One region of the Halothiobacillus diazotrophicus genome, then DNA from elsewhere that is predicted to be linked to it. Evidence: predicted binding sites of a transcription regulator. Region 1 holds the regulator's gene; the other holds the start of a gene.
What was found. Region 1 encodes FliA, which starts transcription of late flagellar genes. Its sites were predicted from a motif close to GCTAAAGTTNNNNNNNNNNCNGCCGATA; they were not measured.
Positions count from the first base shown of each region.

Region 2: the regulator FliA is predicted to act here: its motif matches at 8,544-8,571, upstream of A9404_RS07530 (methyl-accepting chemotaxis protein).

Region 1 is NZ_CP016027.1:848,392-859,724, forward strand. Features, by position in the region: gene A9404_RS03780 (ParA family protein) at 1-251, opposite strand, end outside; gene A9404_RS03785 (protein-glutamate methylesterase/protein-glutamine glutaminase) at 248-1,315, opposite strand; gene A9404_RS03790 (chemotaxis protein CheA) at 1,319-3,463, opposite strand; gene A9404_RS03795 (protein phosphatase CheZ) at 3,494-4,228, opposite strand; gene cheY (chemotaxis response regulator CheY) at 4,349-4,735, opposite strand; gene A9404_RS03805 (RNA polymerase sigma factor FliA) at 4,842-5,561, opposite strand; gene A9404_RS03810 (MinD/ParA family protein) at 5,562-6,395, opposite strand; gene flhF (flagellar biosynthesis protein FlhF) at 6,470-8,020, opposite strand; gene flhA (flagellar biosynthesis protein FlhA) at 8,077-10,206, opposite strand; gene flhB (flagellar biosynthesis protein FlhB) at 10,210-11,333, opposite strand, start outside.
Region 2 is NZ_CP016027.1:1,704,610-1,715,942, reverse strand. Features, by position in the region: gene A9404_RS07575 (porin) at 8-1,318, opposite strand; gene A9404_RS07570 (DsrE family protein) at 1,364-1,843, opposite strand; gene A9404_RS07565 (RNA polymerase sigma factor) at 1,966-2,625, shown strand; gene A9404_RS07560 (DsrE family protein) at 2,622-3,389, shown strand; gene A9404_RS07555 (SPOR domain-containing protein) at 3,517-5,052, opposite strand; gene aroB (3-dehydroquinate synthase) at 5,057-6,214, opposite strand; gene A9404_RS07545 (hypothetical protein) at 6,333-6,749, opposite strand; gene A9404_RS07540 (YcgL domain-containing protein) at 6,774-7,073, opposite strand; gene A9404_RS07535 (AmpG family muropeptide MFS transporter) at 7,192-8,439, shown strand; gene A9404_RS07530 (methyl-accepting chemotaxis protein) at 8,660-10,669, shown strand; gene A9404_RS07525 (DUF502 domain-containing protein) at 10,909-11,333, shown strand, end outside.

The sequences.
Region 1 (11,333 bases):
TCAAACGCCGTCGGATGAATGATCCGCATCGGGTTCAGAACCCGCCCCTCGGAGGCCGCCTTGAACAGGGAATACACGCTGGCCCCGGGCGCATCCGGTTCCATACCGAAATAGGTGGTCATGGAACCATGGGGATCGATGTCGATGAGCAGCACGCGCTGTCCACGCTGCGCGAGATGCCCCGCCAGGGTCACGCTGGTCGTGGTCTTCCCCACGCCCCCTTTCTGATTGGCTACTGCCCAAATGTTCATCGTACACACCTCGCAATCGCTGGACCGATATTCTGCAAGGGAAGGACCGCCTCGACGAGTCCTGCCTTTGCCACAGCCGCCGGCATTCCGTAAATCACACTCGTGGCTTGATCCTGAGCCCAGATATGACCGCCCGCACCGCGAACTTCCTGAGCACCGATCATGCCATCATCTCCCATGCCCGTCAGAATCACCCCAAGCATATCGCCACCCAGCGTTCGAACCAGCGACTGCAGCATGATGTTCACGCTTGGGCGAAAATGCTCGCTGGGCTGCGGCTCGCGCAGCACGAAGAACAACGCCGGACCCCGTTGGACAACCTCCCCGTGCTTTCCCCCAGGGATAATGTACGCGGTCCCCGGTTCAAGCTTGACCCCATCGCCCGCCTCCACGACGGTGATCGCCACATTCTCGTTCAATCGGCTCGCAAACGGTTGCGTAAAGGCTGCCGGCATGTGCTGAGCCACCATGATCGGCACCGGGAAGTCGGCGGGAATTCCCTGGAGCACGACCTGCAGGGCCGCCGGTCCCCCGGTGGAGGACCCGATGGCGACAATCCCCCGCCGACTGACGATACCGCGTTCCGCACCACCGGAAACCGGCACGAGACTGGCATCCGGAACAAACCGTGTCGCCGGGAGGGTCGTATGGACCCGGCACTTCGCACGCGCAGCCAACATGCGCAAACGCGCTGGCAACAGGAACCGCCCGCCTTCACCGAATGCCTCCTTCATATCCGCCGAACTCTTCGCAAAGAAGTCCATCGCCCCGGCATCAAGCGCTTCAAGCGTCGCTTCGGCACCGGCGCGGGTAAGCGAGGAAAGCATCATGATTGCCGTCGGGCAGCGCTTCATGATCTCCCGTACCGCCGAAATACCATCCATGACCGGCATCTCGACATCCATCGTGATCAGATCGGGTTTCAGCTGGCAGGCCTTGAGAATGGCATCACGCCCATTCACTGCCTCGCCAATAATTGAAAAACGATCGTCTTTTCCTATCAGATCCCTCAAAGCACGCCGAAAAAATACCGAGTCATCGACGATCAACACTCCAATCGTCATGATCTAGGCAACGACCTTTAGTTTGGGTTTATAACGTTGACTGATGTTGCGACGCATCAGTCCGGGCAAATCGAGAATCAGCGCGATATGGCCATCGCCGGTGATCGTGGCGCCGGCAAAGCCACCGACGTTGTGCAGCAACTCGCCCAGCGGCTTGATCACGACCTCTTCCTGACCGATGACCGAATCCACGACAAGCGCAATCAGTTGCGCGCCGACCTGAACCATGACGACCAGGTCGCTGGTTGCCCGGGACGTGACTGTTTCGCCCGGCAGAGCCAACCAGTGATTCAGGCGATACAACGGCAAGGCACGATCGCGCACGATGATCGTGGCCTGTCCGTCCACCACGTTGATCTCCTTGTCCGCCATTTCGAAGATCTCGCTGACGATACCCAGCGGAATCGCATACTTGCGGCCACTGACGACGACCATGAGCGTCGGCAAGATGGCCAGTGTCAATGGCACCTTGATATTGATGGTGGTACCGACACCGAGCACGGAGTCGATACTGATCAGACCGGATAGCCGAGTAATGGCCGTTTTCACCACATCCATTCCGACGCCGCGGCCGGAGATATCGGAAATCTGCTCCTTCGTCGAGAAGCCCGGCAAGAGAATGAGCTCGAAGCACTCCTGTTCGGTCAAACGAGATGCAGCATCTTCTGTCAGCAACCCCTTCTCGATTGATTTTCGACGCAGTACCTCCGCATCCATACCGGCACCGTCATCACTGATCGAGAGACGGATGTGATCCCCCTCCTGAGCGGCTGACAGGATCACCGTTCCCTGAGCAGGCTTACCGCTTGCAATGCGCACATCAGGCATTTCGATCCCGTGATCGACCGAGTTACGCACCAGGTGGATCAGCGGATCAGCCAATGCTTCCACCAGATTTTTGTCCAGATCGGTTTCCTCACCTTCCAGGACAAGCTCGACCTCCTTGCCCAACATCCGCGCCGTGTCGCGGACAACGCGCGGGAAACGACCGAATACTTTCTTGACCGGCTGCATGCGCGTTTTCATCACCGCACCCTGCAGGTCGGAAGTCACCATATCCAGGGTTGCGATGACCTGGGTGACCTCCTCGTTCTCGAAACTCAGCTTGAGCGTATTCATGCGGTTGCGCACCAGCACGAGCTCACCAACCAGATTCATGATGAAATCCAGTCGTTCGGTGTCGACCCGAACGGTAGTCTCGCCCTTGGCACTCTCGCCTGCAGCCACGGCTGCGGTCTTCGGCTTATCCATGGCTGGCGGCACGGCCTGATTGGTCTCAGCCGGTTTTGCGGCGGGCTTCTCTACTGTTTCAGCCGCCGGTTTGACCGGTTTCGCTACCGGTGTTGCCTCTGGCGGCGCAGACTGAGCTTTGGGCGGAGCCGCTGTCGGGCCCTGGCCCTTGCCATACAAGGCGTCAAGCACCCGCTCGAACTCTTCGTCGGTAATGTCTTCGCTGGCGCCTTGGGCAATATCGGCCGGGATCTGGGGCTCTGGGGCCGCCGTGGCAATTTGTGGCTTGAACGTTCCCTTGCCATGCAACTGGTCCAGCAGGCTCTCGAACTCCTCATCCGTGATGAGATCGCTGGTCTCTGATGAGGCATCGCTCGATGATGCAGCAGGCGCCTGCGCCTTCTCGGCCGCATCAAGGTCGCTCAGCATCTTTTCGAATTCATCATCGACCGAGTTTTCCGCGACGGGCGCGGCAGGTTCGGGTGCCGGAGCTTCCGGTGCGGCGGGGGCTGATGCAGGCGCTGCGGATTGGGATGTAGCGAGCAACTCGATTTCCTTGAGAAACTCGGGCCCGACGGACGGCGGAAGCTGGCCGGCACGCAATGAGTCGAACATGCCTTTGAGTGCATCCAGCACCCGCAACATGACATCCATCAATGCTGGCGTGACCGTCAATTCGCCATTGCGCAGCAGATTGAAGGTGTCCTCTGCCCGGTGGCAGACTTCGACGAGTGGCAACACCTCGAGAAAGCCCGCCCCGCCCTTGATGGTATGAAAGGCACGGAAAATGGCATTCAGCAGGTTCTTGTCCGAAGGCGCCTGCTCCAAACCGATCAGCTGGGTATCGAGCGCATCCAGCAGCTCACCGGCTTCAATCAAAAAATCCTGCAGCAATTCGTTATCGGGTTCAAATGCCATGTTGTTATCCTCTTTTTTCAACCGCGCAGATCAAAACCCCAAACTGGCCAGCAGATCGTCCACATCGTCTTGCGATTTGGCGACATCGGACCCACCGCCCGGCATCTGTGGTCCTACCCCCTGTTTAAGATCCTCTTGCGTGGTTGTATCTTTGGCGCGCGTCTCCGGTACACCTGTCACACGCAGCAATCCCACCAGTTTTTTCTCAAGCTGTTCCAACAGATCGATCACGCGCATCAGCATCTGACCGGACAGATCCTGGAACTCCTGAGCCATCATCACTTCATTCAGCTGGGTCTTCAGAATCTCGCCATTCTTGAGAATGGACTCCAGATACTCAGACACGGTGCTGACAACAGTAACCAGTCGTGTGTTATCGGCTTCATCGCCTGCAACTTGAGCCAGCTGTTTGCGAAGCCGCAGCGAACGCTCCGTCAGGCGATCCGCAATCGGCTGCGCCGCCTCGACCACTGTGAGGGTACGATTTGCTGCCTGCTCCGTCAGGGTGATCACGTAACGGAGCCGATCCCGCGCGTCGGGCATGTCTGCCTTGGTGAGATCGTTCAGACGCTCGTCTTCCGCAAAGGTCATGAGCGCCTCATGGACTTCGCGGGTCATTCGTCCGACTTCCTCGAACACGGTGCTTCGTTGATTCGCGGCCAACGCGGCAATGCAACGGCTGATTTCCGATTCGTCGTCAGCCTCCAGGGCAGCTACCAGCGCCTGGGCATTGGCTAGATTGGCGGCTCTTTGTGCGTTGTCCATTCAATTCGGTCCTGATTTCTTGATTGTTCTGGAGGTTACTGTGCCAATTATTTCTGGCTTTCGTTTGGCAGACGCTTTGCCCGAAATGAGGCAGACGGACAAGAGCGAGCAAATACGCCGCTAGGCGCTCGTCCGCTCGAAGATCTTGTCGATCTTTTCCTTGAGCGTCGGTCCGTTGAACGGCTTGACGACGTAGCCGTTCACGCCGGCCTGGGCCGCCATGATGATCTGCTCCCGCTTGGCTTCGGCAGTCACCATCAAAACCGGAAGGTGGGCTAACGCGGGATCGGCACGCACCGCCTTCAGCAGGTCGATACCAGTCATGCCGGGCATGTTCCAATCGGTCACGAGGAAATCGAAATTGCCCTGCTTGAGCATTGGCAATGCCGTTGCGCCATCATCGGCTTCCTCAATGTTTGTGAAGCCCAACTCCTTGAGGAGATTTTTGACGATCCGCCGCATGGTGGAGAAGTCGTCGACCACAAGGATTTTCATGTTCCGATCCATCTTTTTGCCTCTAATAATCGGTAATTAGCATGCTGCCCCGCAGCGGTTTAAAGTTGATTATCGGCCATCTGGGCCAATTGTTTAATTATATTGGTTAAGCCGTCGATCAACGCCAATCCTTCAATGAGGCTTTCAGACGAAGAATTGCCTTGTTCTGGATTTGGCAAACCCGTGATTCGGACACACCAATCACCGCACCGATCTCCTTCTGATTCATTTCTTCAACGTAATACAGCGACATGACGAGTCGCTCCCGTTCCGGCAAGGCCGCAATGTGCTCGGCCAGCGCCTCGTGAAAACGCTCATTGGTCAAATGGGTGTCGGGTTGATCCGAATGGTCCGGTACATCCAGCGTTTCATCCTGCTCGTCGCCCATGTGATCGAGGGGGGTCAGGCGTACCTGTATCGAATCGTTCAACGCGGAAAAATACTCGTCGAGGGTAATACCCAGAAGATCGCAGACCTCCTGGTCCTTGGCCTCTCGCCCTGTACTGGATTCGATTTCGTGAATGGCCGAAGCGATTTCCCGGTGGCGGCGATGTACCGAACGCGGTGCCCAGTCATTGCGTCGCACCTCATCGAGCATCGCCCCCCGAATCCGGATTCCGGCATAGGTTTCGAACGAGGCGCCCTGGCTTGCGTCGTAGAGACGGGCCGCCTCCAGCAAACCGATCATGCCTGCCTGGATCAGGTCCTCTGCCTGGATATGATCCGGCAGACGATTCATGAGGTGAAATGCGATGCGTTTGACCAGTTGCGCATGTTCCGCCACTACGGACTCGGCCCCGCCGGTGCGAACGTGGGTATACATGGCGCGAACGTTCATTTACAACACTTCCATATCGGGTTCGGATTGCTGGACCAGTCGCTCGATGAAGAACTGCAGATGCCCCGCTACGCCCTTGGGAGCAGGCCAGCGGCCGATCTGGTCGGCAATCTCGAAGAAGGCGCGGGACGAACGGGAACTGCTGAAGGTCTGAACGACGGTTTTCTGGCGCTGGATCGCGCGACGCAGATAGTCGTCGAACGGCACCGAGCCCAAATGGATCAAGGTGACGTCCAGGAACCGGCCGGCAGCCATATTCAGTTTTTCGAACAATCTTCGTCCTTCGCCCGCGTCCCGGACCATATTCGCCACCACCTGAAAACGCTGAACGCCATGATCGCGCGAAAGAACCTTGATCATGGCGTAGGCATCCGTGATGGAAGCTGGCTCATCGCAGACCACGACGATCACGTCGCTGGCGGCCTGCGAGAAACGAACCACAGAATCGGCAATGCCCGCCGCCGTGTCAACCACCATCACGTCCACCGGGCGCTGGAGGGCGCCGAAGGCGTGGATCAGGCCGGTGTTTTCGGCCGCGCTCAATTCCGCCATATGCTTGATGCCGCTCGCGGCAGGCAGGACACCAACGCCCTCGGGACCTTCAATCAGGATGTCGTCGAGACTGGCCTCGCCCGCCAGCACGTGGCTGAGGTTCTTGTGCGATTTCAGCCCCAGAAGGACATCGACGTTGCCAAGGCCAAGATCCGCATCCATCATGAGGACGCGCGCACCCCGCCGGGCGAGTGCGACGGACAGATTGACCGAAACATTGGTCTTGCCGACGCCGCCCTTGCCACTGGTTACCGCGATGACCCGGACTGGATTGTTCTGCATGACGCTAATTCTGCCTGAAGTTGACCATCTTTAACACGACGTGGCACCCGAGTTCGCGGCTGGCGATCCTGCAATCACGCCCTCATCTGCCGTACCGGGGCAAACTCAGGCTCTTCATCCTCGGCCTCGTTCTGCCCGAGCTCGATCGCCTGCGTAATCAGATCCGCGCCCGTGGGATACCAGAGGTCCTCTGGAACGCGCTGTCCGGTACCGGTGCAACATAAGGGCAATCCACTCTGAACCAACGCCGCCAGCGCACTGCCGAGAGAAAGCGTTTCATCGAGTTTAGTCAAAATCATGCCGGCCAGCGGTACCGCCTTGAACCGGGTGATCGCATCCTGCATGGCGCTATATTGCGCCTGGGCCGAAAGCACCAGCAGGAGCTTCAGTCGGCGATCGATGGCCGGCATCTTCTTGAGCAGGTCCATCATCTGGAAATCCCGAGGCGACATGCCTGCCGTATCGATCAGCACGAGATGTCGATCAGCGACCGCCGGAAGCAGTTCTGCCAGGTGCTGCTCGTCCCGCGCAACATGCAGCGGAATGTTCAGGATACGGGCATAGTTGCGCAATTGCTCCTGGGCCCCGATCCGAAAGCGATCCGTGGTGATCAGAGCAATCGAATCGCGGCCGTGAGCCAGTACCGCCTGGGCGGCCAACTTGGCCAGCGTCGTCGTCTTGCCGACGCCGGTCGGGCCGACGAACGCATAGATGCCGCCGCTCTGCACAAGATCGCTATTCGGAATGCTGATCTGCTCGCCGATCGCCCGTAGTGCGGCCGTGAGCGGACGATCCGGTTCGCTGCGCACGGCACTTTCGGCAAAAGCCCGCGCCAACTTCTGCGGCAAACCGAGGCTATGGAGGCGCTCCCGCGTTTCCAGCTCGAGTGGATGGGCCGCGCTATACCGATGCCACTCCATGACGGAAAGCTGGCGTTCGAATAACTCGCGAAGCTGACCGATCTCCTGATGCAACTCCCCCAGCGCATCCCCGTCGATCGAACGATCCATCCAGGACTGTGTCGTCGACGCCCGAGGCACTGCGACACGGGGCTTCGCTTCCGGCTTGATCGGACGACGTTGCTGAACCGGTTCCGCGTTCAGTTCGGCCAAAGCCTCGGCAAAAGCGGACCGATGACCTTGCGCCAGCCCGGGAACCTCCTGCGCCAGCCCGGAAATCTGGTGAGACCGGTTCTCGGTATTCTCGGCGACACCTGACATTGTGCTCGCGTTAGCCGGGATGCTGGCAGCGGCCCTCTGTTCATGGGTCAGGTGTTCACGCGCCGCCTGCTCGCGGGCAGCGAGCATCTCCGCTGTGGTCTGGAAGGGGGAATGGCCTGCGCCGCCCGTCTCATCCAAAGCCGTCTTGGGCACGGAGGCAGGCGCATCAGCCGGCGTCCGGCCTGGTTCCTGGTGTTTCGAATCGGACAGGCCGGCCACACGATGCGGCGACTGGCGACCGGCCGTCAGACGAACCGCCTGCTCGTCAAAATCGATGGCCGCCACCAATTCGACGCCCTCGGGACAGGCCCGGTTGGAGAGAATCACCGCCTCGTCGCCAAATAATTGGCGAACCTGGCTCATCGCTTCCCGCATATCGCTCGCAATAATTCGCTTGATCTTCATACCCTGCCCTCGTCATCCGAAGCACATGCTGTCTTTGTCTCTGACCGCGACACGGCTCACGCCATGCTGCGTTGATTGCCGACACTGGCAACCACCTTGATATCCTTGTTGTCCGGTACTTCGTTGTAGCTCAATACATGCAGCTGGCGAATCGAGTACCGAACCATCCGAGCCAACCAGCTGCGGATTTGCGGGGCTACCAGCAGGATGGCGGGCAGCCCGGCCTGCTCCTGCTTTTCGGCGGCGTCCCGCAAGGACTGATGCAACCGCTCGGCCAACCCCGGCTCGATGCCCGGTGTCGACTGGCCGGCTTCCGCCCCGCGCTGGGTAGAACCAAGCAAGAGTTGTTCCAACTGTGGATCCAGCGTAATGACCGGCAGGCTGGGGGTCAGCCCGTTGATGTGCTGAACGATCATTCGACCCAGGGCGATACGGACGACCTCGGTCAGCTGGTTCACATCCTGGGTATGCTGACCGTGCCGCGCGAGCGTCTCGGCAATCGTGCGGATATCCCGGATCGGGAGGCGCTCCTCAAGCAGATTGCGCAGAACCTGGACAATAACGCTCATGGCGAGCGTCTTGGGCACCAGATCCTCGACCAGTTTCGGCGCCCCTTCCTTCAGGGTATCGAGTAGCTGCTGCGCCTCTTCGTAACCGAACAGGTCCGCCGCGTTCTCCGTGAGAATCTGCGAGAGATGCGTGGCGATGACCGTGGCGGGATCCACCACGGTATACCCCAGGGCCTGCGCGTGTTCGCGGGTATTGCGCTCGATCCAGTATGCTTCGAGCCCGAAAGCGGGATCTTTCGTCTTGACGCCCTGCAACGGTCCGGAAACCTGGCCGGGGTTGATGGCCATGTCCCGGTCCGCAAAAATATCGGCCATCCCCATGGGGACGCCATTCAGGCTGATCCGGTACTCGCCCGGCTTGAGATCCAGGTTGTCCCGGATATGCACGGGAGAGACCAGAAACCCGAGATCCTGGGAAATTTTCTTGCGGACGCCCTTGATGCGCGGCATGAGTTGCCCCCCCTGGTTCCGATCCACCAAGGGAATCAGGCCATAACCGACCTCCAGCCCGATGACATCGACCGGCGGAACATCGTCCCAGGTCAGTTCCTTCAGTTCGGGTTTCTTGTCCGCCGGCGCCTGTTCGGCCTGCTCGGCGGCCTGGACCTGCTCCTGATTCTTGCGGGCGATGAGATAAGCACCGGCCCCCGCGAGTGCGGCAAGCGTCAAAAAGGCGACGTTCGGCATGCCGGGCACCACACCCAGACCCGCCATCAGACCGGCGGCGACCCCCAGTACGCGAGGATCGGAAAACATCTGGGTCTGGACCTGCTTGCCCATGTCCTGGGATGAGGCGACCCGAGTGACGATGATCGCTGTCGCCGTGGAGATCAGCAGGGAGGGAATGGTCGCGACCAGTCCGTCACCGATGGTCAGCAGTACGTAGGTCTGGGCCGCCTGACCGAACGGCAGACCGTGCTGCAGCACCCCGATCAACAGACCGCCCAGCACGTTGATCAGCACGATCAGAATGCCGGCAACCGCATCGCCGCGCACGAACTTGCTGGCACCGTCCATGGACCCGTAGAAGTCCGCTTCGGCGGCCACTTCCTCGCGCCGCAGCTTCGCCTGCTCCTGATTGATGATGCCGGCGTTCAAGTCGGCGTCGATGGCCATCTGTTTGCCGGGCAAGGCATCCAGGGTAAAACGGGCGGAGACTTCCGACACCCGGCCGGCACCCTTGGTGACCACCACGAAGTTGATCAGCATGAGGATCATGAACACCACGATACCGACCGCATAATTGCCGCCGATCACGAACTCGCCGAAGGAATTGATCACATGACCGGCAGCGCCCGGCCCCTCCTGACCGTGCAGCAGCACAACCCGGGTCGAGGCCACGTTCAAGGCCAGGCGCAGCAGGGTCGCCATCAGGATCACGGTGGGGAACACCGCGAAATCCAGCGGGCGCATCACGTAGATCGTCACCATGAGAATCACGAGCGACAGCGTGATGTTGAAGGTGAACAAGACATCGAGGGCCAGCGGCGGCAAGGGCACGATCACCATCGCGAGCAACATCACGATGATCAGCGGCGGCCCGATGCCCTGCCCCCGGTAGGCACGGACGCCTTTGCCGATGCCGCGCCAATCCAATGTATCGAGGAAAGCCTTCATATTTTAAGAGTCCTTGTTTTTCACGGGCCTGCCGTCGCTACCGACCTGCAGGTCTGCGGGCACGTCGGGCGAAGGACGCTCGACGCCACCGGGGTTGGCGCTCAGCTGGAAGATATAGGCCAGCACTTGAGCCACCGCCGTGTACAACCCCGTGGGGATCGGTTGTTCCAGCTCGGCATGTGCAAACAAGGATCGTGCCAATGGTGGTGCTTCGAACAGCGGGACACGATGGGCCTTGGCGATTTTGCGGATGGTCAGTGCCAGCTCGTCCGCCCCTTTGGCGACCACGATCGGCGCATCGCTGACGGCGGGATCGTATTTCAGCGCCACGGAGAAGTGGGTCGGGTTGGTGATGACCACATCGGCGGTCGGCACCGCTTCCATCATGCGCCGCCGGGCCATCTGATGCTGCATCTGACGGATCTTCTGCTTGACCTCGGGCTTGCCTTCCGTCTCCTTGAATTCATCACGAACTTCCTGACGCGTCATACGCAAGTTCTTGTTATGTTCGTAAATCTGGAAAGGTACATCGATCAGGGCCACGATCAGCAGCCCCATCGACAGGCCCAGAAAAGCCCAGGCCAGCAGACTGCCCGCCCGCGCGACGGCCGGATGAAGACTCATCATCCCGAGACCGACAAAATCATGCTCCAAGGCCAGGAAAAGACCGATTCCGATGGCCCCGATCAGAACGAACTTGGCCAGCGTCTTGAGCAGTTCGACCAGGGACTTGAGGGAAAACATGCGTTTGAACCCGGGTAAGGGATTCAGCCGATTGAATTGCGGCGCCAGCGCCTGTGTGGAGAAATTCCAACCGCCCACGGCCAAGGTGGCCAGCACGGCGAGTACGACCGTAGCCACGAACAACGGCAAAAAGGACAGAAAAGCCTGACTGAACGCCACCCCAAGATGCCGGAACATCGTTGCGGGATCCAGAATCTCGACACGCGTCATGACAAAGGATTGACGCATCATCCCCGCCATCCCCGAAAACATCTGCCCCCCCAGGACGAGAAAGATGATCGCCGACCCGGCCGTGAGGATTAGGGAGTTCAACTCGCGGGATCGCGCGACCTGGCCCTTCTCGCGGGATTCCCGGAGTCGTTTCTCGGAGGGTTCTTCGGTTT
Region 2 (11,333 bases), 860 kb from region 1:
TTCCGGATCAGAAAACTGCCGTGACCTGCAGTGCCAGCAGGCCTTTTACGTCCTTCAACTGGTTGTTGACGGGGGTGAAGACGGAACTGTACTTGCGAATGGAATAATCGAGGGTGAACCGGGTTTTCTTGTTGAAGTGGTAGTTCACGCCCGCGGTCCAGGTATTGAACTTCGCTTCGGGTGTCGGGCCTTTCATGATGCCCTTGTTGCGCTTGTAGGTGTCGTAGCGCAGATCTAGTTCGAACTTGGTGTTGGGGATGAAGTAACCGCCCTCGATATAGCCACCGGCCGCCTTGTTGTTGTTGAACATGCGCTGCGGGTTTTGTTGTCCCTGGAAGATCATGCCCTGACCCCACATGTATTCGGCGGACACGCGGAACGGTTTCTTCAGGTAGGAGACACCCACGCCGTAACGCTTGCGATCCTGTTCCTTGGTATTGTCGTAGGCATCCGTGCGCTTGCCTTTCTGATACCAGGTGAACATTTTCAAACTGGGGCGGAAGGGGCCTTTGGCGCTCTTGTCGAACAGATAGGCGGAGGACCAGTACAGATACAGATCCTTACTGCTGTTGTTGTCGCTCATCTGCACGCCGTGACCGTTGCCGAGCATGACGGCGTAGGTGTGCTCCCAGTTGCCGACGTCAAAGGCGTCGAATACCTGAGCGCCGACATCGCGGAATGCGCCCACGGGTGCGGAGAAGGCATTCATATCCGCATTCGGAACGGTCTGGGGGGCGATGTTGGTTTCGCCGTTGGTCGGGAAACGCTCCAGCAGCATCTGGTTGGTGACGCTGGTATAGCCGATGTAGGGAAAGGCCGCAATGCCCTGCAGGCCTTCCTCGGCGCCCGGGTATTTGAACAGACCGAGGCGGACGCGGGCACCCTTGATGTAGTTCAGGGTGATGCTGGCGTCGGTGAGGTAAGGCTTGTAGCTGCCGTATTTGCCGCCGTTGGTGATGGCGTTGTTGCCGAACTCGGTCAGCAGGAAGTAGTTGATGTGGCTGTCCAGCGGGAAGCCGGTGCCGCGGACCCCAATCCGGGCACGCAGGATGTTGAACGAAGACTGGGAGTCCAGGCTCGGGCCGATCAGTTTCGGTGGAACGTACTTGCCGGCGAAGGCGTCACTGAAGTCCTTGGAGTACATCGGTTGGATAAAACCCCAGACCTTGGCGCGCGGTGCATTGTCTGCGGGTTCGGTGCCTTGCAGCATCAGCCAGTTGGCGGCGTGGGCGCTGGGCATGGCAGCGGCCATGCCGGCACAGAGCGCGGTGAGCGCCAGATAGCGTTGGAATTTCTTCGAGGTGTTGTGCAATTGCATGGATGATGGTTCCTTCTGTTTATTATCGTGTCAGTCGGTGATGCCTTACGGGCGGGCCACGAAATAGCCGGCCTTGTTCAGCTCGACCATGCGTACGATGCCTGCGGGGACGATGCGCGCGTTGGGGTTCAGTTCGGGGACATGATCCAGTTTCTTGGTCATGGCCTTGATGGTGTTCTCACAGGCGCTGAAGCGCACGCCTTGCGCGGCCAGATCGGCGATGCGCTGACTGTTGGCGTTGCCTTTGAACAGGAGGCGCAGTCCGGGGCCGAACGCGACGACCTCGATGTCCACCTTGTCCGGTCCGTAGAATTTCAGCAGGTTGTTGGCGACGTTGAGGATCAGCGTCTGCTTGTCGGGGCTGCCGTCACTGATCTGCAGGGCCACGCGCGTCTGCGCGAATGGCTTGTCCTGCATGACTTTGGCGACCGGTTCCGCTTTTTCATTGGCCTGGGCCAATCCTGTCGTGGCGAGGGATGCGGCCAATAGCAGAGCGATTGGCGTTATCCGAGACAATTGGATCATTGTTAACTCCTGGTGGTGAGTGACATTTTATTAATCCCCCATTTACGCTGGGTTCACAAAACACGACGAGATCCCGGAAGCCTTTATTCCAACGTTAATATTGATGGGTGTATTAAATTTTTATGACGCCCCGGGGGAATGAAAACGTAAGTCGTTACGTCACAATAGGTATGAACCTAAATACAGATGACACGGGGTGGGAGTCAGTGGGCATATCAACGTTTCTGTTTCGGCGGCTTTCATTCGCCGGGCGCCTGGACGAATTACGGCCCCGGATGTACCGGTTGGCCTTTTCCTGGAGCAAGGATGCCTTCCTTGCCGACGATCTCGTTCAGGAGGCGATGATCCGGGCGCTGCAGAAGCAGGCTCAATTGCGCGATGACGAACTGCTGGATCGCTGGGCCATCCGGATTCTGGCGAATCTCTGGCTGGATCACGTGCGCAGCCGCCCGAAGGAAGAAAATATCGACGACGTCATGGATTCCCTGTGCATGGAGGATAATCAGTCCCCTGACTGTCTTCATTGCCGGGATGAAATGATCGAGTGCGTGCGACGTGCCATCATGAGCCTGCCGGAAATGCAGCGTATCGTGGTGACGCTGGTGGATCTCGAGGAGTTTTCCTACAAGGAAACGGCGACCATTCTGGATCTTCCCGTGGGGACGGTGATGAGCCGCTTGTCCCGTGGTCGACAGGCGCTTCGCGAGTTGCTGATCGAACGCCCACAACCGGAGGTGCGGGAAACCGCCTCGCCCGGGCGTCATTTGAGGAGAGTGATATGAGCTACTCACGCCACTGTCTGAATACGGACCGAATCTCTGATGAGGAAATTCATGCGTTCGTCGACGACGAGTTGACGATCGAGGATCGGCAGCGGGTTCGCTCGGCCGTAAAGCACAATCCCAAGCTGACCCAGATGATCTGTGATATCGATCAGGTTCAGGACTGGGTGCGCGAAGCCTATCAATCCGTTCCACAGCCGCCGAAACGCCTCGCTCGCGTTCGGGCGCTCGCCTTGTTTCCCACGGCAGTGGCGGCAGTCGCCCTGCTCTCCGTTGGCGCCTTGGCCGGCTGGTTCGCGGGGTCCATGGCGCAAACGGATGGCGGCGGTCATCCTGGAATCGTTTCGATGCAGCAGCAGGCCGCCAGTGCCGTTACGGCTTCTTCACTAATGGCGACCGCTCAGCATCGCAACGTGCTGCTTCGTCTGGGGTCGGATTCGCCGGAGAAATTTCGCGAAACCCTCAAGGTGGCCGAACAGGTGCTGAAAAATTCGGCGCATGATCCCGGCTTTCAGTTGGAAGTGCTTACCAACTCGGACGGGCTGAATTTCCTCCGTTCCGGGACGACACCCTACGCGCAGCAGATCGAAGCGCTGATGACGAAATATCCGAATGTACACTTCATGGTGTGCGGCACCAGTCTCGAAAAGCTGCGGGAAAGCGGCAAGAAGCCGAATCTACTCCCCCGGGTAACCGTGACGGATTCGGCCGTGGAGCAGGTGGCGCATCGCATTCGTCAAGGCTGGACCTATCTGTCGATCTGATTAGGGCGCGGTGGATGCGCGGACAATAAAAGGGCGGCACCTTTGGTGTCGCCCTTTTTGTTGGGTATTGCCCCAGTTGCACCGTATCTGGCCGCTCGACGCGCCGCTCCGAAGGTAGTTGCGGTGGTTATTTGGTCAGCACCTGATCGATCGCGTTGAAGGTCCGTGGGTAGGGTTTGACCCGTCGGAGCGGTTCGGGCAGCTTGGCTATAGCCGCGCGCGCTTCGTTCAAGGTAGCGAAATCGCCGACGGTCACGGTGTACAGAACTTGGTTCTTGGGCTTCTGGGTGAAGATGTGCCAGCCCGTGAGGTGGGTGCTGGCTTCATGCTTCCGGATGAAGCCGAGGGCGGCCTGGGTGTCCGTAAAGGCGCCAAGCTGCAGGGCGGCTCGGCTCTTCGGTTGGGCGTGGTACCAGGCATTGTCTGCAGCAGCGACCTTTTCCGGCTTTGTCGATGGCCGTGTCGGGGTGTGCTTGTGCGTCTCGCGGGTGGGTTTCGCGACGGTCGCCTTTTCGACGGCATGTTTGTCCGCCGCGGATTTTTCGGGTGTGGGTTTTTCGGGGGCGGGTTTCGGCTGTCCCGATGCTTCAGCTGGTGTCTCCGCCTTCTGGGTGGTGTCGATGGCGGGCAAATGCGGTGTGACTGTCTCCCCAGCGCTCGTGGCCGGCGGCTGTGGAGCCGGCACGGGCACGAGATGCGGCGCATTGCCGCCCGGGGACGTTGGGGCCGCATCCGCGCCCGCGGTTTTCCCGGCTTCGCCGTCATTGGGTAACGGGTTCCCAGGCTGTGCCAACGGCGTCGCTGCTGCTATCTGCGCGGACGGTTCCTGGCCGGAATGGGCCGCTGGTGTGGCGGTTTCTGCCGATGGGGCGGGTTGCAGCGGGATGCTCTTGTCGGCGTGATCGGTGCTGGCAGTCCGGGTCAACAGAGCGAAGCCGCCGAAGCTCACCACGGCAACGCTGAAGGCGGCAATGATGAGCAGTGTCGGATTGAAGCCGCGCCGGGCCGGCTTGTTCGTGAAGTGCGGCACCTCGCCTTCGCCCTTGAGGTGGGCGATCAACGCTTCTTCCTTGGGGCTTTCCTTGTGCGGAGTCGCTTTCGTCGCCGGGCGCGCCGGTTCGGGCGTTGCTTCCGGCGCCGCGTCGGCGAACGCCGCGTCGAGCAACAGGCATTGATGCATGTCACTCTGCATATCGGCGAGTTCCGGTTCGGCACGCAGGTGTTCGGTCAGATCGATTTCGCCTGTCAGCAGGAACAGCAGATGATTCGGCGCCAGCTCGTGGGCCGCGCGAAGCAGGATCAACAGCTCCGGCCAGGATTCGGTGTCGAGCCAGGCATTGACGTTTTCGATGATCACCAGCATGCGGCCCTGCGCGGTCAGCGCCTCGTGAACGGCGGAGGCCAGTTGCCGGGGGGATTCGATGCCGGGCGACAGTTGCAGGGCTTCGGTGACGAGTGGAATGATCTCGCGGGGGAAATTGCCGGCTTCGGCGGCCATGGCCAGGATTTCGACGCTGTCCGGCAGGCGTTCGGCAACCAGTTCCACGAAATCATGCCGCTCCGGGGGCGAGGCGCTTTCGACCACGATCAGCCGGTCGGCATATTTCACCAGCTGGGCAATGAGGTTGGCTTGTTCGACGGCATGTTCTTGAGCGGTGTTCATGGGCCTATTCGCTATCGGTGAATTGGAGAGGCTCGGGCAATTCGGAGGCCGTGCCCGCGTGGGTCGCGCGCAGGGTCTCCATGATGAGGTTTTCCGGGACTTTGTCGGTGATCAGTGCGGCACCCAGTCCATGCATCAGAACCAGCCGCAAGCGGCCGCTCTGTACCTTCTTGTCGCTGTTCATCAGGTTACGGAGCGTTTCGATCGGCAGTTCGACCGGGCTGCGAATCGGCAGGCCGGCAGCGGCAACGATGGTCTCCACGCGATGAAGATCGCTGGCGGAAATCCACTCCAGTCGATGGGAAAGATTGGCCGCCATGCACATGCCGGCGCCGACGGCTTCGCCGTGCAGCCACTTGCCATAGCCCATGCCGGCTTCGATGGCGTGACCGAAGGTGTGACCGAGGTTCAGCAGGGCGCGAAGACCGCCTTCCCGTTCGTCCTGATTGACGATGTCCGCCTTGATGGCGCAGGAACGGGTGATGGCGTGGCGCAGCGCCGTTTCGTCCCGCGCGCGCAGTTTGGACAGATTGGCCTCGATCCAGTCGAGGAAATCGGTATCCCACAACAGGCCGTATTTGATGATTTCGGCCAGACCCGCCGAGAGCTCGCGCTCCGGCAGGGTGTCGAGGGTGCGGATATCGGCGATCACGCAACGGGGCTGGTAGAACGCGCCGATCATGTTCTTGGCGCGGGGATGATTGACGCCGGTCTTGCCGCCGACCGAGCTGTCGACCTGGGAGAGCAGGGTGGTCGGAATCTGGATGAAGGGCACGCCCCGCTGGTAGCTGGCGGCCGCGAAACCGGTGATGTCTCCGATGACGCCGCCGCCCAGGGCGATCAGCGTGGTCTGGCGGTCGCACTGCTTGTCGACGAGTGCGTCGAAGATCGTGCCCAGCGTATCCAGCGACTTGTATTGCTCCCCATCCGGCAGCACGACGAGTTCGACGTGCTTGAACTGGGCCAGTCCGCTGCGCAGCGTTTCGGCATAGAGCGGGGCGACCGTGGTATTGGAGATGACGACGGCCTGTTCGCCCGGAATGTGGCGGGCCAGCAGATCAGGTTGCTGAAGCAGGTCCGCGCCGATGTAGATCGGGTAACTTCGGTCACCCAGGTCGACGTTCAGTGTGGCGGTATTGGCCAATGGGCGGTCTTCGGACATATTCAGCAACCTTAACGGAAGAAATCAAATCGGCGCGCCGGGACACCGTGCAACAAGGCGCGCAAGACGGAACTATATCAGGAAGCCCGCCACCCGGTGCACGGCCTGTGGTCACCGTTTATCGGGCGGGCGCGGGCATCCAGCCAGCCGAGCCATGGAGCAGTACCAGGCGGGTCTGATAGGGTTGCGTCTCGCCTGCCTTGAAATTGCCGAACCGCAAGGCCAGACCGATCTGGCCCACGGTACCGAGCATGTCCGAACCTGAGGCGGCGTGCTCCAGGGACTGGGCGAGTTGCTGCACGTTCTTCTTGAACAGCAGGGTGGCCTTGACGTCGACGATCCAGTTGGGTGTCTGTTCTGCCGCGTTCAATGCGTCGATGCTCTGGACAACCACGACCTGTCCGGATGGATCGATCTGATCCTGCAGAATCTGTCGGACGGCATCCTTGTCGGGGCCATTGTGAAAGCCGCAGGCTGCCAGCGTCATGATGGCGAGTGCGAGGAAGAGACGGGGCAGGTGGCGCAGAAGAGGCATGTTTCCTGTTCCTGGGGGTGTCGGTTAGGCGTCCGGGTTCGGGTCCTGTCCGCGGATACCGGCCTTCAGGTTGTCCCAGTGGGCCCAGTTCTCGTTGCCGGGGGGCATCTGAACGTGAAATCCGAATGCCTGGATATGTTTGCGGATGGTTGCCGTATCGCTGCGGGCGAGGCGGCGATCGGCGGAGAGATCGAGGGTCATGACGGCCTGCAGGGCGCCAAAGGGCGCAAGGATGGCGGGATCCAGCGTGTCCGGCTGAATATCCGTGGGGACGAACAGATACAAATCGGCTTTCTTGCTGCTTTTGTAAACGGTGCACTGCATGGCGTTCGGGTTTCTAAGATGACTCGTGATCGCTGAAGTGCCGCATTTTAGCGGAAATATCCCCCGGATTGCGTATTGACCATCGGCACCGCCTCGATTTATGCGAGGATGCGTGTTCATGAAGACATCTTGGTTATCCTCCCTGCGCGATATCCTCACTTCGCGCCGCGAACTGGCGGTCCTTTTTCTCGGCTTTTCCTCCGGGCTGCCGCTGCTGCTCAGTTCGGGTACCTTGCAGGCCTGGCTGGCCGTCAGTCAGATCAAAACCGAAACCATCGGATTGTTTGCGCTCGTGGGGCTCCCCTACACACTGAAGTTTCTCTGGGCGCCCCTGATCGACCGGTTCAGTGCGCGCTGGCTGGGACGCCGGCGCAGCTGGATGCTGCTGATGCAGCTCGCGATTGCCGGCGTGCTGTTGCTGATGGCCTTGACGGATCCCGAATCGCAGCTCTGGGGGCTTGCCTTGCTGGCGCTGCTGCTGGCGACTCTGTCCGCGACCCAGGACATTGCCATCGATGCTTGGCGAACCGATACGCTCACGGCCGAAGAGCGGGGGCTGGGCGCCGCAATTTTCGTGCTGGCCTACCGGATCGGCATGATCGTCGCGAACAGTGTGGCCCTGGTTGTCGCCCAGTATTTCGGCTGGCCGGTGACCTATTTCCTGATGGCGCTGCTGATGGGCGTCGGAATCCTTGCGACCCTGCTGGCTCCTGAGCGGGATACGGCGAGTCTGGCGCCGAAGAGTCTGGAGGAGGCGGTGGTGGGGCCCCTGCGTGAGTTCTTCCAGCGCAAGGACGTGTGGGCGCTCTTCGCACTCATCGTTCTTTACAAATTCGGCGATGCGTTCGCCAGTGCGCTTTCGACCACGTTCCTCATCCGTGGGGCGGGCTTTTCGCTGTCGCAGATCGGCGTGATCAACAACGGCCTGGGACTGTCGATCACGATCATCGGCGGACTCCTCGGTGGGGCGTGGATGGTCAAGCTGGGGCTGTATCGGTCGTTGATGTTGTTCGGCATCCTTCAGGCCGTGACCAATCTGGGCTATGCGCTGCTGGCGCTGGCACCGAGCCTGGGGTTGATGGTGCCCGTCATCGCGCTCGAGCATTTCACTGGCGGTCTGGGTACCGCCGCGTTCGTTGCCCTGCTGATGGCAGCTTGCGATGCCCGCTATTCCGCCACCCAGTTTGCGCTGCTGTCCGCACTGGCCAATCTGGGGCGCGTCTATATCGGCCCCTTGGCCGGTCTGACCGCAGCCTCGCTGGGTTGGCCGATCTTCTTCATCATTACGTTCCTCAGCGCGTTGCCGGGACTCTGGCTGTTGCATCGCCTGCGCCCCATGATTGATCGGTTGGATGCCCGGGATTGAGGGTTTTTCAGGTTCGAAATCGTTCGAGGAGATCAGCGAATGTGTGGTTTGACGCATGTGAAAGACGAAAATGCTGATCGGCGCGCCGCGCAGGGGCGTGGAGTGTTAAAGTTTTGATGCGGCAGGCCGATAGCCCCGCTAACAGATCGTGAGGACTGCCGGGGTAACGTGAGCGCAGGATCACGACGAAATGCCAAAACAAGAATAAGGAATCAGTCGGATGAGTAGTTGGATAGCTGGTTTTTCGATCGCCAAAAAGAACATGTTCGGTTATGGCTTGATCCTATTGCTGATGTTTTCGATGGCTGTGCTGACTTACTTCAATATGGGCCGCGTGCAGCAGGTGGCGGATGAGGTGATTTACCAGCGCCAGCCAGCGGCTTTTGCCGCAGACGCCATCCGCGTCCAGATCGAGCGGGCGATGGCCTCGGTGGGGTTGTATCTGCAAAGCAAGAGCGAGCGGGATCGCAAGGCGTTTGACGACGCCATCGCTGGGGTGGACTCGGCACAAGCCGAGCTCAAGAAGCACTCCGGCATGGGATATGCCGAACTGGACGAGCAGCTCAAGCACTTCGTTGCGGATGCGAATGAGGTGATGAAGGTGTCGTCCGACGACAAGCTCAACTTGCCCGCTATGGAATACGCCAACCAGTATGTGAATCCCAAGGCCATCCAGATATCCGGGTTGATGGGGACGTTGCTTAGTGCGGAAGCGGATGCCGAGCCCAGTCCTACGGCCAGCCGGCGCCCGCTGGTTCTGGAGATCGCCCGTGCGCGGGGGGAGTGGGGCGATGTCATGGCCGGTCTGCGTGGGTTCATGGCCTTCCGGAGTCCGGCCTTGGAGCATAATTTCGACCTGTATTCCGCCGAGGTGCTCAAGCGGATACAGGAGATCAACAAACAGTATGCCGGCTTGTTGACCTTCGAGCAGCAAGATGCCGTCGACCAGTTGTTGAAACTGTTGCCCGATTTCATCGATCAGGCGCAAAAGGCCTTCGCGATTCACAAGTCGGATAAATGGCGGATGGATGCCTATCTCGTCCGTACCAAGCTCGATCCGATGTTCAACCAGGTGGAAAAAACCGTCGAGGAGATCGTGCTGGCCGAACGGAGTCAGATCCACGCGCAATCGCAGACCCTCAATGCCACCATTTCGCAGACCATGCTCGGACAGGTGGGACTGGTGCTCCTGGGTATCGTGGTTGTCGGGATTCTGGCCATGCTGTCGATCCTCGGCGTTTCCTCGCCGCTGCGTCGTGTGGCCGAGCGGATGCGGGACATCGCGGAGGGGGAAGGCGATCTCACCAAACGACTCCCCGTGACGGGACGGGATGAAATTGCCGAGGTGAGCCAGGCATTCAACACCTTTGCCGAAACCGCCCACAACCTGGTGACCCAGGTCGTGGAAACCACGCGATCCCTGGCCGATTCGGCCAATCGTCTGACCGCCTCCTCGGAGCGGGGGCAGCAGGGTGCCCGCCGGCAGGCGCAGGATACGGATTCGCTGGTCACGGGGATGAGTCAGACCCTCGAAGCGGCTCAGGAGGTTGCTCAGAGCGCGGAAATGGCGAGTGGTTCGGTGCGCGAGGCCAATGACAAGCTGCACGAAGGGATGGGCAAGGTGGCGACGAGTACCCGTAGTGCCGAGCAATTGGACGCAGCGCTCCTGCGCGCTGAAGAAAAGATTCACCAGCTGTCGGTGCAGAGCCAGACCATCGGCAAGGTGCTGGATGTGATTCGTGGAATTGCGGATCAGACCAACCTCCTGGCGTTGAATGCCGCCATCGAGGCGGCGCGGGCCGGCGAGCAGGGGCGCGGATTTGCGGTGGTGGCGGAAGAGGTCCGCTCGCTTGCCACGCGCACCCAGGAATCCACCCGGGAGATTTCGGGCATCATCAGCCAGTTGCAGCATGGGGCCCATGATGCGGTCGAGGCCATGGGTGAAGGCCGTGGGGTTAGTCACGAAAGCCTCGACGCCATCACCGAGGCCAACGAAATGTTGACCATCATTGCCCAGTCGTTCGATCAATTGAGCGATATGAATGCCCGGATTGCGGCGGCGGCGGAGGAGCAGACGGCCGTCTCCAGCGGCATGAAGCAGAACATCGAGTCCATCAACGTGACTGCGGGCGAAACGGCCAAAGCGGCTGCCCAGACCGCCGAAGCCGGTTCGGACGTCTCTCGTCAGGCGTCCACGCTGGCCGAGCTGGTCCGCCAGTTCAAGATCTGATCGGGATGACGCCACGGATGTGGCGTACGGTTACCCCACAAGGCCCGGGTTTGCCGGGCCTTGTTACGTGACCTGCGGAAACGAGCGGCGGGGCAGATCGGTGCCCGATAGTCCCGATGGTTTATTGGGAGATGTGGCACACTATGCGTCCATGCGGATCGCGCGGCCCCTGGCGTCCGGGTTGACCACCCCGCCTTGACCGGATGCGATCGAGCGACCCTCAACAGAGCCACGAAATTATGAGCGAATCGACGAGCAAGGTATCCACCCTGCGCAAATGGCTGATGGCCGGAATTCTGGTCTGGGCCCCTCTCGCCATCACCTTCTGGGTGATCAATGCCGTGATCGGCTTCATGGATCAGACCATTCTGCTCTTGCCGCCGGACTATCGGCCCGAGCACCTGTTCGGCTTCAATGTGCCCGGCATGGGTGCGGTGCTCGCCGTGTTGGTGGTGTTGCTGACCGGGGCACTGGTCGCGAATTTTCTGGGGCGCAAGCTGGTGGCGATCGGCGAGTCGATACTGAACCGCATCCCCTTGGTCCGCAGCGTCTACTCAGCCGTCAAGCAGGTGATCGAGACCTTCGTTTCTCAGGATTCCCGCTCGTTCCGCAAGGTCGTCCTGGTCGAGTATCCGCGCCGGGATTGCTGGTCCCTCGCCTTTCT